Regions from separate parts of the Sporosarcina sp. FSL K6-1540 genome, predicted to be linked through region 2. Evidence: riboswitches for the same ligand, from Rfam matches in the RefSeq annotation. Region 2 holds a riboswitch; each other region holds the start of a gene.
What was found. Region 2 has a riboswitch for S-adenosylmethionine ahead of MKY15_RS08000 (5-methyltetrahydropteroyltriglutamate--homocysteine S-methyltransferase). Riboswitches for the same ligand answer to the same signal wherever they lie in the genome.
Positions count from the first base shown of each region.

Region 1: linked by a shared signal. The riboswitch ahead of metK (methionine adenosyltransferase) and the one ahead of MKY15_RS08000 (5-methyltetrahydropteroyltriglutamate--homocysteine S-methyltransferase) in region 2 are both predicted to bind S-adenosylmethionine.
Region 3: linked by a shared signal. The riboswitch ahead of MKY15_RS10375 (methionine biosynthesis PLP-dependent protein) and the one ahead of MKY15_RS08000 (5-methyltetrahydropteroyltriglutamate--homocysteine S-methyltransferase) in region 2 are both predicted to bind S-adenosylmethionine.

Region 1 is NZ_CP152018.1:2,725,966-2,729,143, reverse strand. Features, by position in the region: gene metK (methionine adenosyltransferase) at 302-1,498, opposite strand; SAM riboswitch class I at 1,688-1,805, opposite strand; gene pckA (phosphoenolpyruvate carboxykinase (ATP)) at 1,988-3,178, shown strand, end outside.
Region 2 is NZ_CP152018.1:1,758,733-1,761,910, forward strand. Features, by position in the region: gene MKY15_RS07990 (hypothetical protein) at 1-37, opposite strand, end outside; gene MKY15_RS07995 (hypothetical protein) at 849-989, shown strand; SAM riboswitch class I at 1,705-1,818, shown strand; gene MKY15_RS08000 (5-methyltetrahydropteroyltriglutamate--homocysteine S-methyltransferase) at 1,930-3,042, shown strand; gene MKY15_RS08005 (immunoglobulin-like domain-containing protein) at 3,090-3,178, opposite strand, start outside.
Region 3 is NZ_CP152018.1:2,228,666-2,231,843, reverse strand. Features, by position in the region: gene MKY15_RS10385 (phosphate ABC transporter ATP-binding protein) at 1-539, shown strand, start outside; gene fetB (iron export ABC transporter permease subunit FetB) at 536-1,291, shown strand; SAM riboswitch class I at 1,369-1,475, shown strand; gene MKY15_RS10375 (methionine biosynthesis PLP-dependent protein) at 1,553-2,674, shown strand; gene metC (cystathionine beta-lyase) at 2,671-3,178, shown strand, end outside.

The DNA.
Region 1 (3,178 bases), 970 kb from region 2:
AAAAGAGCTGCCTTTGAAGGCAGCTCTTATTTTTTTATAAATAAAAAGATTACTAAACCAATTAACACAAATAACGCAACAACCCCAACCAGTAGTAACAAACCTATTAAACTCATAGCCCGACGCTCTCTCCTCTCCGATCAGGTTTCACTTTATAACAATTGTATCATTTGTTTATAGCTCCTGTGATGAGAGTGTACGACAGATTCGCTACACTCTATGACGCCCGCTAAATCAAACATCCTAAACAGAAAAAACACCAAAAAACAGGGAGATCCTGCCTTTCAGTGTTTACACTACATTATTTCCCTGCTAACTCTTTCAATGCATCAGCTTTATCCGTTTGTTCCCACGGTAGATCAATGTCTGTACGGCCGAAGTGACCGTATGCAGCTGTTTGTTTATAAATTGGGCGGCGCAGATCAAGCATTTTGATGATGCCTGCTGGACGAAGGTCAAACAGTCCACGCGTAAGCTCAACAAGTTTACTTTCCTCGACTGTGCCTGTTCCAAATGTATCGATAGAAATCGATACAGGTTGTGCAACACCGATTGCATAAGCAAGTTGCACTTCACATCGATCTGCAAGTCCTGCAGCGACAATGTTCTTCGCAACATAACGTGCCGCATATGAAGCCGAGCGGTCCACTTTCGTCGCATCTTTCCCAGAAAACGCACCGCCGCCATGACGCGCATAACCACCGTACGTGTCAACGATGATTTTACGGCCAGTAAGACCTGCATCTCCTTGAGGTCCCCCTATTACGAAGCGGCCAGTTGGGTTGATGAAGTACTTCGTGTCTTCATCGATTAAATCAGTTGGTACAACCGGGTTTATGACGAATTCTTTAATATCACGCTGAATTTGCTCAAGTGTTATTTCAGGGTGATGTTGCGCTGAAATAACAATTGTATCGATGCGTACTGGTTTATTGTTTTCATCATATTCAACAGTCACTTGTGTTTTTCCATCTGGACGCAGATACGTAAGGGTTTCATCTTTGCGTACTTGTGCAAGTCGGAATGATAATTTATGAGCTAGGCTAATTGGTAACGGCATCAGTTCCGGTGTTTCATTACAAGCGTAACCGAACATCAAACCTTGGTCACCAGCTCCAATTGCTTCAAGTTCATCATCTGTCATCGAACCTTCACGCGCTTCAAGTGCCTGGTCAACGCCTGCAGCGATGTCGGCTGATTGTTCATCGATCGCAGTCAAAACTGCAGATGTTTCCCAATCAAATCCGTATTTCGCGCGTACATAACCAATTTCTTTAACAGTTTCACGCACAACTTTCGGGATATCGACATATGTTGTCGTCGTAATTTCTCCTGCAACGAGGACAAGTCCTGTTGTAATTGTCGTTTCACATGCAACACGTGCATTTGGATCTTCTGCCAATATAGCATCTAGAATAGCATCCGAAATTTGGTCACACATTTTGTCCGGGTGTCCTTCAGTTACCGATTCTGAAGTAAATAGTCGGCGATTTGTCATGTTATTTCCTCCTTATATCCTACGAGATTGATACGGTACTCATATGTCCCATGTAGAGTCTTTTCTAAATGAAAAGACTACAAGCCATTGCGAGCTCTATACACGAGGATTAAGGGCGATATCATATAAAAAGCCCTTCGCTCACGTAATAATACATGAGGAAAGGCATGATTTCATAAGCACCTTTCACTCTTATCATACAAGGACTGTGCCTTGCTACAGGTTTGGCACCTTCGCGCAGACAAAACGTCTGTGCAGGTTGCCGGGTTTCATAGGGCCTGACCCCTCCACCAGCTCGGGATAAGAGTATCCGTTCAACTATATATGCTACGAAAAATCTTGTTGCATGTCAAATCTTTTTACCCATTTTGCGTATAAATCCTTGAGGTTTGAATTAGTATAGATTATTATTCTTAATGTGTTATACTAATTCAATAATGTGATGACACCCAATTGATTGGGACTATATGCAAAGGACGGTACATACTTATGATATCTGCGAAAATTAGTGATGACCTCAACAAACTTCTTTCTGGGAAAAATGTAAAAGTTCAACTTTCAGTTCCACAACTTGTTGAAAAAGCGATTTCACGTGGTGAAGCTCAATTGACATCAGACGGAGCGGTTACAGCTCAGACAGGCAAATATACAGGTCGTTCACCTAAGGACAAATACATTGTTGAGGAAGCGTCCTCCAAAGACAAAATCGATTGGGGCAACGTCAATCGTCCAATCTCTTCTGAAATTTTCGATTCATTATATAATAAAGTAATTACTCATTTGAGAACAAAAGACGAACTGTTCGTCTTCAAAGGTTTTGCAGGCGCAGATCCAGCTTCACGACTATCCATTCAAGTTGTGAATGAATTTGCATGGCATAACCTGTTTGTTCACAACTTGTTCATCCGCCCAACTGAAGAAGAACTAGTACAACATGAATCACAATTTACAATCGTTTCGGCTCCTTCATTTAAAGCTGATCCTGTGGTCGATGGTACGAATTCAGAGACATTCATTATCGTATCAATGGAAAAACGTATTGTTCTTATCGGTGGAACTGAATACGCTGGCGAAATGAAAAAATCAATCTTCTCAATCATGAACTACTTACTACCAGAAAATGGAATTATGCCGATGCACTGTTCGGCAAACGTTGGTGAAGACGGTGATGTTGCCCTATTCTTCGGTCTTTCTGGAACAGGTAAAACAACACTTTCGGCAGATGCAAACCGTAAATTAATCGGCGATGACGAGCATGGCTGGTCTGACACTGGTGTCTTCAATATCGAAGGCGGTTGCTATGCAAAATGTATTAATTTATCACAAGAAAAAGAACCTGAAATTTTTGGTGCAATTCGTTTTGGTTCCGTACTAGAAAACGTTGTCGTCGATCCGGAAACACGCATTCCTGACTACGATGATGGTTCATTAACTGAAAACACGCGTGCAGCTTATCCTATCCAAGCAATTGATAACATCGTTGACCCTTCTGTTGCTGGTCATCCGAAAACGATTGTATTCTTAACGGCAGATGCGTTTGGCGTGCTACCTCCAATCTCGAAGTTAACAAAAGAACAAGCAATGTATCACTTCCTAAGCGGGTTCACTTCGAAGCTTGCCGGAACTGAGCGTGGTATCACATCACCTGAAGCAACGTTCTCAACGTGCTTCGGTTCACCT
Region 2 (3,178 bases):
CGACCTTTTCAATCGAAAAATACGCACGGTCACCCACGAGAATAAAACGCTTGTCTTCGAGCTCTTTTCCAATTGGTCCATCATTTTTTAGCCTATCGTTTCAACGACTTTAAGAGGCATCACGGTTTCATTCGTAAAGCCCACGTGTAGTTTAATTCCTGCACGTTCACCGTGAAAAACCGCCCAGGGTAAGCATGTTTTCCCTACAGTAACTGTCGTTGAGTCAATGGATAGAAGCGTTTTTGACATCTTTAGCTTACGACGCGCAGCGCGGTTCAACTTACCCACGATGACTTCGAAGACACGCTTAATGATTGCTAATCAAGCTTCTTCAAATGCTTTGAAAGAGACGAATGATCGACGGACACTAGGCCGACACTGGCACCCAAATCCGCCGAGTACCTTAAGCTTTTCCACTCTTTTGCTGCCGTAGTGACGAGATAGGAGATGAGCACGGAAACCGTGCATTTACGGGCTGTTTCCACGTAATCAAATTCTTTTAAAATCGCTTGTAGTTCATCTTCTGAAAGAAAGTTTTAAATTAATGTTTGAAGAGTGATATTCTTATTCATGAGAGAAGCCTCTTTTCGTAAATGTTGGTGTGGTAACTTACATTTTACAAGAGGCACTCTCTTTTTGTATATATATTATTGGAATAACTTGGTTAATCAACACGCGTGATAAAAAGATATTCAATAGGAGATCTTTAAGTTTTTTCGTTACAGATTTTATCAACCTAGAATAAAATACGAATAATCACATTTGAGCCAATAGATTGACAATTAAAAAATAACCTAGTAATATACTAGTTGTATAAAAATTCTATTTAAGGAGGTTAATTCAATAAAATGAAAATTAAAATTAAAAAAGTAATATTTGCATCAGTTATAACTTTTGGACTAGTTGGGGCAACATTCGGTTCAGCCTCTAATGCGGAGGCATCAAGTTGTAGCAGTAAAAGTGCTCAAATTATTGTTTGTTGGGCTTAATTCACGTTAAATCAAAGTAGAAGCGGCTTTATAGTCTCTTCTTTTTTTGTTCCTTAATTTAATAATCTTCTATAATTAATATCTACCATCAAAAAATAAATACCAAGCAGTTCATCTAACCAAATGCGCAAACGAACGTTTAAATATTTGCGACGAGGCCCTCATAACCACCGTGGAAGAGTACATATTTTGTAAATAATCCGCCATTTTTATCCTTTGTGATATTTATGTCGTTTAGTATCGTATAGGTAAATGTTTTTATTAATCCCCGTCTAACCAAGGAATCGTTATACCCTACAGAATTCATTAATCGTTTGTGTACACTCACTCCCTCCTTTTTATTTACCATACAGCTATGTGTCAAAGATCGCCACGTCGCTGAATCGACTCATCTCTGTCGCGTCTTAAAGGGCGCCTTGCGCTTTTCTTGAATATAATTAGTAATCACATAATAATCTTGGCATATACATCTCAAAATTATATTTCTCTCGATAATGAACACCTTAGCGCAGGCACGGCGAAAGGCATCCCCAAAGAGCCAAGCGATCTAAAATCCACACCCCGAATTAAAACTCTCTCATTATTAGCGCCACAGCAGATTCAATGGGATTCTTTAATTCAACATATATAGTATAATCAAAATAATATATGTTTTTTGTATTGACATTCTATTCTGAAGTCTGTATTGTACTAGTTAACAACTAAATACGTAACTTTCTTATCCAGAGAGGTGTAGGGACTGGCCCGATGATACCTCAGCAACAGACTTTTAAAGTACTGTGCTAATTCCAGAAGCTTAAGTGTAATGCTTACAGCTTGGAGATGAGAAGAGCAAATAGCGAATTCGCAAAACCTCTTCTTGGAATTTAGAAGAGGTTTTTTATTTGTCTCTCACTTTCTAGAAACTAAAGTTACTAAAAAAAGAAAGAAGGAATATACCATGACAAATCAATCGACAACACTAACGAAAGCACCATTCAGAGCGGATCACGTTGGAAGTTTACTACGACCAGATAATTTGCATAAAGCACGCAAAGACTTCAAAGAAGGCATAGTTACTGCACAACAATTACGAGAAGTAGAAACACAGGAAATTAAACGGGTGGTTGATAAGCAAATCGAAGTTGGTTTGGAACTTGTAACAGATGGTGAATTTAGACGTACGTGGTGGCATTTAGACTTCTTGGAGCATTTGAACGGAATTGAAGGGTATGTGCCAGAGACTGGCTACGTATTTGATGGTATTGAAACAGAACGATATAACGTTCGAAACACAGGCAAGATTTCGTTTGACCCTAATCATCCATTCATTCAAGACTTTGTTGAGTTTAATGAAATCGTAGGCGGCCGTGCCGTTGCGAAACAAACGATTCCAAGTCCGAATCAGCTCTTTAATATCGGAATTCGTGATGAAACGATTTACCCTGACATTGAAGAATTTGCCAACGATGTTATTCAAGCATACAAAGATGCTTTGAAAGCATTTTACGAAGCTGGTGTACGCTACTTGCAGTTGGATGATGTCTATATTGCGGGGCTTTCTGCGCCGAATATCCCGTTTAACGACGGAGCCTATTCAAGAGAACAACTAATCGACTTGGCACTACGCGTCATTAATGGCGTTTTGGAAGACAAACCTGAAGATCTTTTCGTAACAACACACCTATGTCGTGGAAATTACCAATCGACGTGGGCGTTTGAGGGAAGCTACGCACTGATTGCACCCACACTTCTTGCAAAAGAAAAAGTGGATGGCTTCTTCCTTGAATATGATGACGAGCGTTCAGGAGACTTTAAACCGTTGGATCATGTGCCAAACGGCGGAGCGAAGGTTGTCCTTGGTGTTGTTACTTCGAAAAATGGAGAAGTGGAAGACAAGGATGCGGTCATTGCGCGTATTCAAGAAGCCGCACAATACGTGCCACTTGAACAACTATGCTTAAGTCCGCAATGCGGATTCGCTTCAACGCATCACGGCAATAAGCTAACAGAAGAGCAGCAATGGGAAAAGTTGAAATTCATTGTGGACGTGGCAAAGGAAGTTTGGGGTTAAACTGATAAACCGGAACAAGGCTCATATGCTTTGTTCCGGTTTATTTCTTATTCCACTGAAAATGGCACAGCAACGGATAATTCGTGCATGGGCTCGCCTGTTGAAATAAATGTTTTCACAAGACGGTATTCACCTG
Region 3 (3,178 bases), 470 kb from region 2:
TTTTCATTCACGATAAACTCATTTCCACATATGAACCCGTTGAACTACGCCGCCATGTCGGAATCGCACTTCAAAGCGCACCAATGATTAAAGGCACCGTCTATCATAACTTAGCTCTCCCTATGGAACTTCAAGGTAAAAAATTGCCTGAACAGGATGCCATTAAAATTCTAAAAGACGTCGGATTAGATGTGCAATTTTTACATCGTAAAACCAATGAATTATCCGGTGGTCAGCGTCAAAAAGTATCCATTGCTCGCACACTAATCAACCGCTCTGAAATCCTATTACTGGATGAAATCACATCCGCCTTGGACCGAACATCTTTACATGAAATCGAAGAATTAATCGTCAAGATTAACCGGGTGTATGGCACAACCATCATCTGGATAACACATAATTTAGAACAAGCCTTATCAATTGGAGATTACACTTGGGTTCTAATGAATGGTCAAGTCATTGAAACTGGCGAAAGTGACTTATTGAAATCACCAACAAATGAATTTGTGAAGCAGTTTGTGCAAGGAGGCGTAGAATGAGCTATCTTACGTTATCCATTACACTTATATTTGTAATCATACCTTTACTACTATCAAAGACTCTACGTTTAGATTTGGAAAAAGACACAATCATTGCGACAATTCGGTCCATTATCCAATTGCTTATGGTCGGCTATATTCTTAAATTTGTCTTCGATTCTGAAAACATATTGTACATTTTGTTAATGGTTACATTAATGATTGCAGCGGCAACACAAAACACCCGTAAGAAAGGAAAAGCAATCAAGGGAATCACTTGGAAAATCGCGGTCACATTACTTTTTGTAGAAGTACTAACCCAGAGTATTCTACTAGGCTTTCAAATCGTACCGCCAACCGCACAATACATCATTTCAATTAGCGGCATGGTGATTGGCAACTCAATGGTGCTATCAATCCTATTCCTTAACCGGTTCACAGCTGAGATTGAAACGCATCGTGATGAAACCGAACTCATCCTTTCTCTCGGTGGAACGCCAAAACAGGCCATTCATAGACAACTCATCAACGCAATCAAGGCAAGCATGATCCCGACAATCGAAAGTCAGAAGACAATGGGCTTGGTTCAACTTCCAGGTATGATGAGTGGTCAAATCATCGCAGGTGCGGACCCCATCCAAGCGGTTCAGTTCCAATTGCTCATCATATTCCTATTATTGACGACCGCTGCAGTGACAAGTGTATTGCTTGGCTTTTTATCATATCCAAGTCTATTCAATCAACGGATGCAGCTGCTGAAAGACAGATTTTAATAATTCGCTCTTGTTTTATTTTCCATGTCATGATAAAGTTATTGAAATTGTTCTTTTCACATAATTCCATAATTTGATTCTTATCAAGAGAGACCGAGGGATTGGCCCTATGACGTCTCAGCAACCAGCCTGTTCAGGTACGGTGCTAATTCCTTTAGGTGTTCATTTCCCTAGAAGATAAGAAGATAGTCTACGATATTTCGGGGACCCTCTTCTTATAGAGGGTCCCCTTTTGTAATCTAAAAGAAAAGGGTGACTACAATGACAAAACAAAGTTTGAATACAATCCTAGTCCAATTAGGCAACAACAGTGATCCGAAGACGGGCGCTGTCAACCCTCCGATTTATTTATCAACTGCGTACAAACATAAGGGGCTCGGTCAATCGACTGGCTACGACTACACACGGACAAAAAATCCAACCCGCTCCATATTGGAAGATGGAATTGCAAACTTAGAGAGCGGTGATGCAGGGTATGCATGCAGTTCTGGTATGGCGGCGATTCAGCTTATCTTAACGCTGTTCCGTCCTGGAGATGAATTGATTGTCCCAGAAGATATTTACGGTGGCACATATCGCTTGCTCGAACAGTATTCCGACGTTTATTCAATCGGTACAACGTATACGAGTTTCGCCGATGTGAACGAGACCGAAAAGTTGATCACTTCGAAGACAAAAGCGCTCTTCATAGAAACACCGACCAATCCACTCATGCAAGAATTTGATATTCGGCAGTATGCAGAACTGGCTCAAAAGCATGATTTACTGTTGATTGTCGACAATACATTTTTAACGCCTTATTTCCAGAGACCGATTGAATTCGGGGCTGACATTGTCATGCACAGCGCAACGAAATATATCGGTGGACATAACGATGTCCTCGCGGGACTTGTCGTTGCAAAAGGTGAAAAACTTTGCGAACAACTTGCCGCCAACCATAATGCTATCGGCGCAGTCCTCTCCCCTTCCGATTCTTGGCTAATCATCAGAGGGCTGAAAACACTGCATTTAAGAATGAAACAGCATGATGAAAACGCGAAAATAATCGTCAATTATTTGAAAGATGAACCACTTGTTACGGACGTTCTCTATCCAGGAAAAGGTGGAATGCTATCATTTCGGCTGAACGATAGTGAATCGGTCGGGCCATTCCTTGAAAATCTGCAGCTCATTACATTTGCGGAAAGTCTTGGTGGAGTGGAAAGTTTCATCACTTACCCTGCAACGCAAACACATGCCGATATTCCTCGTGAAGAACGAATACGACGTGGCGTCTGCGACCGACTTTTACGTTTCTCTGTCGGAGTCGAAGAGGCTGACGATTTGATCGCAGATTTGAAGCAAGTGTTTGCAACTTTGAATAGCGGGGTGCTACAACGATGAGTTTGAATAAAGAACGGTTGGAAACGACTATTATCCATGCTTCGACCCGCGGAGATTACGAACAAAAAACAGGTGCTGTCAACGTTCCTATCTACTTATCTTCAACGTTCCATCAGGAAAGCTTCGATGCATTCGGGCCGTATGATTATAGCCGTTCGGGCAATCCAACGAGGGATGCGTTGGAAAAAACGATTGCCTCACTAGAAGGCGGTTCGCGCGGATTGGCCTTCGCTTCCGGAATGGCTGCCATCTCAGCTACATTTATGCTCCTTTCTTCGGGTGACCATATCGTGGTTACCGAAGATGTCTACGGCGGCACATACCGATTCGTAACCGAGGTATTACCGAAATTCGGTATCGACCATACATTTGTAGATCTAGTGAATGTAGATGAAACCGCACGTGCAATCCGTCCAAATACAAAAGTAATCTATATTGAAACACCATCCAACCCGCGTTTGGGCATTACAGATATTGAAGCGATTGTTGAACTTGCAAAATTGA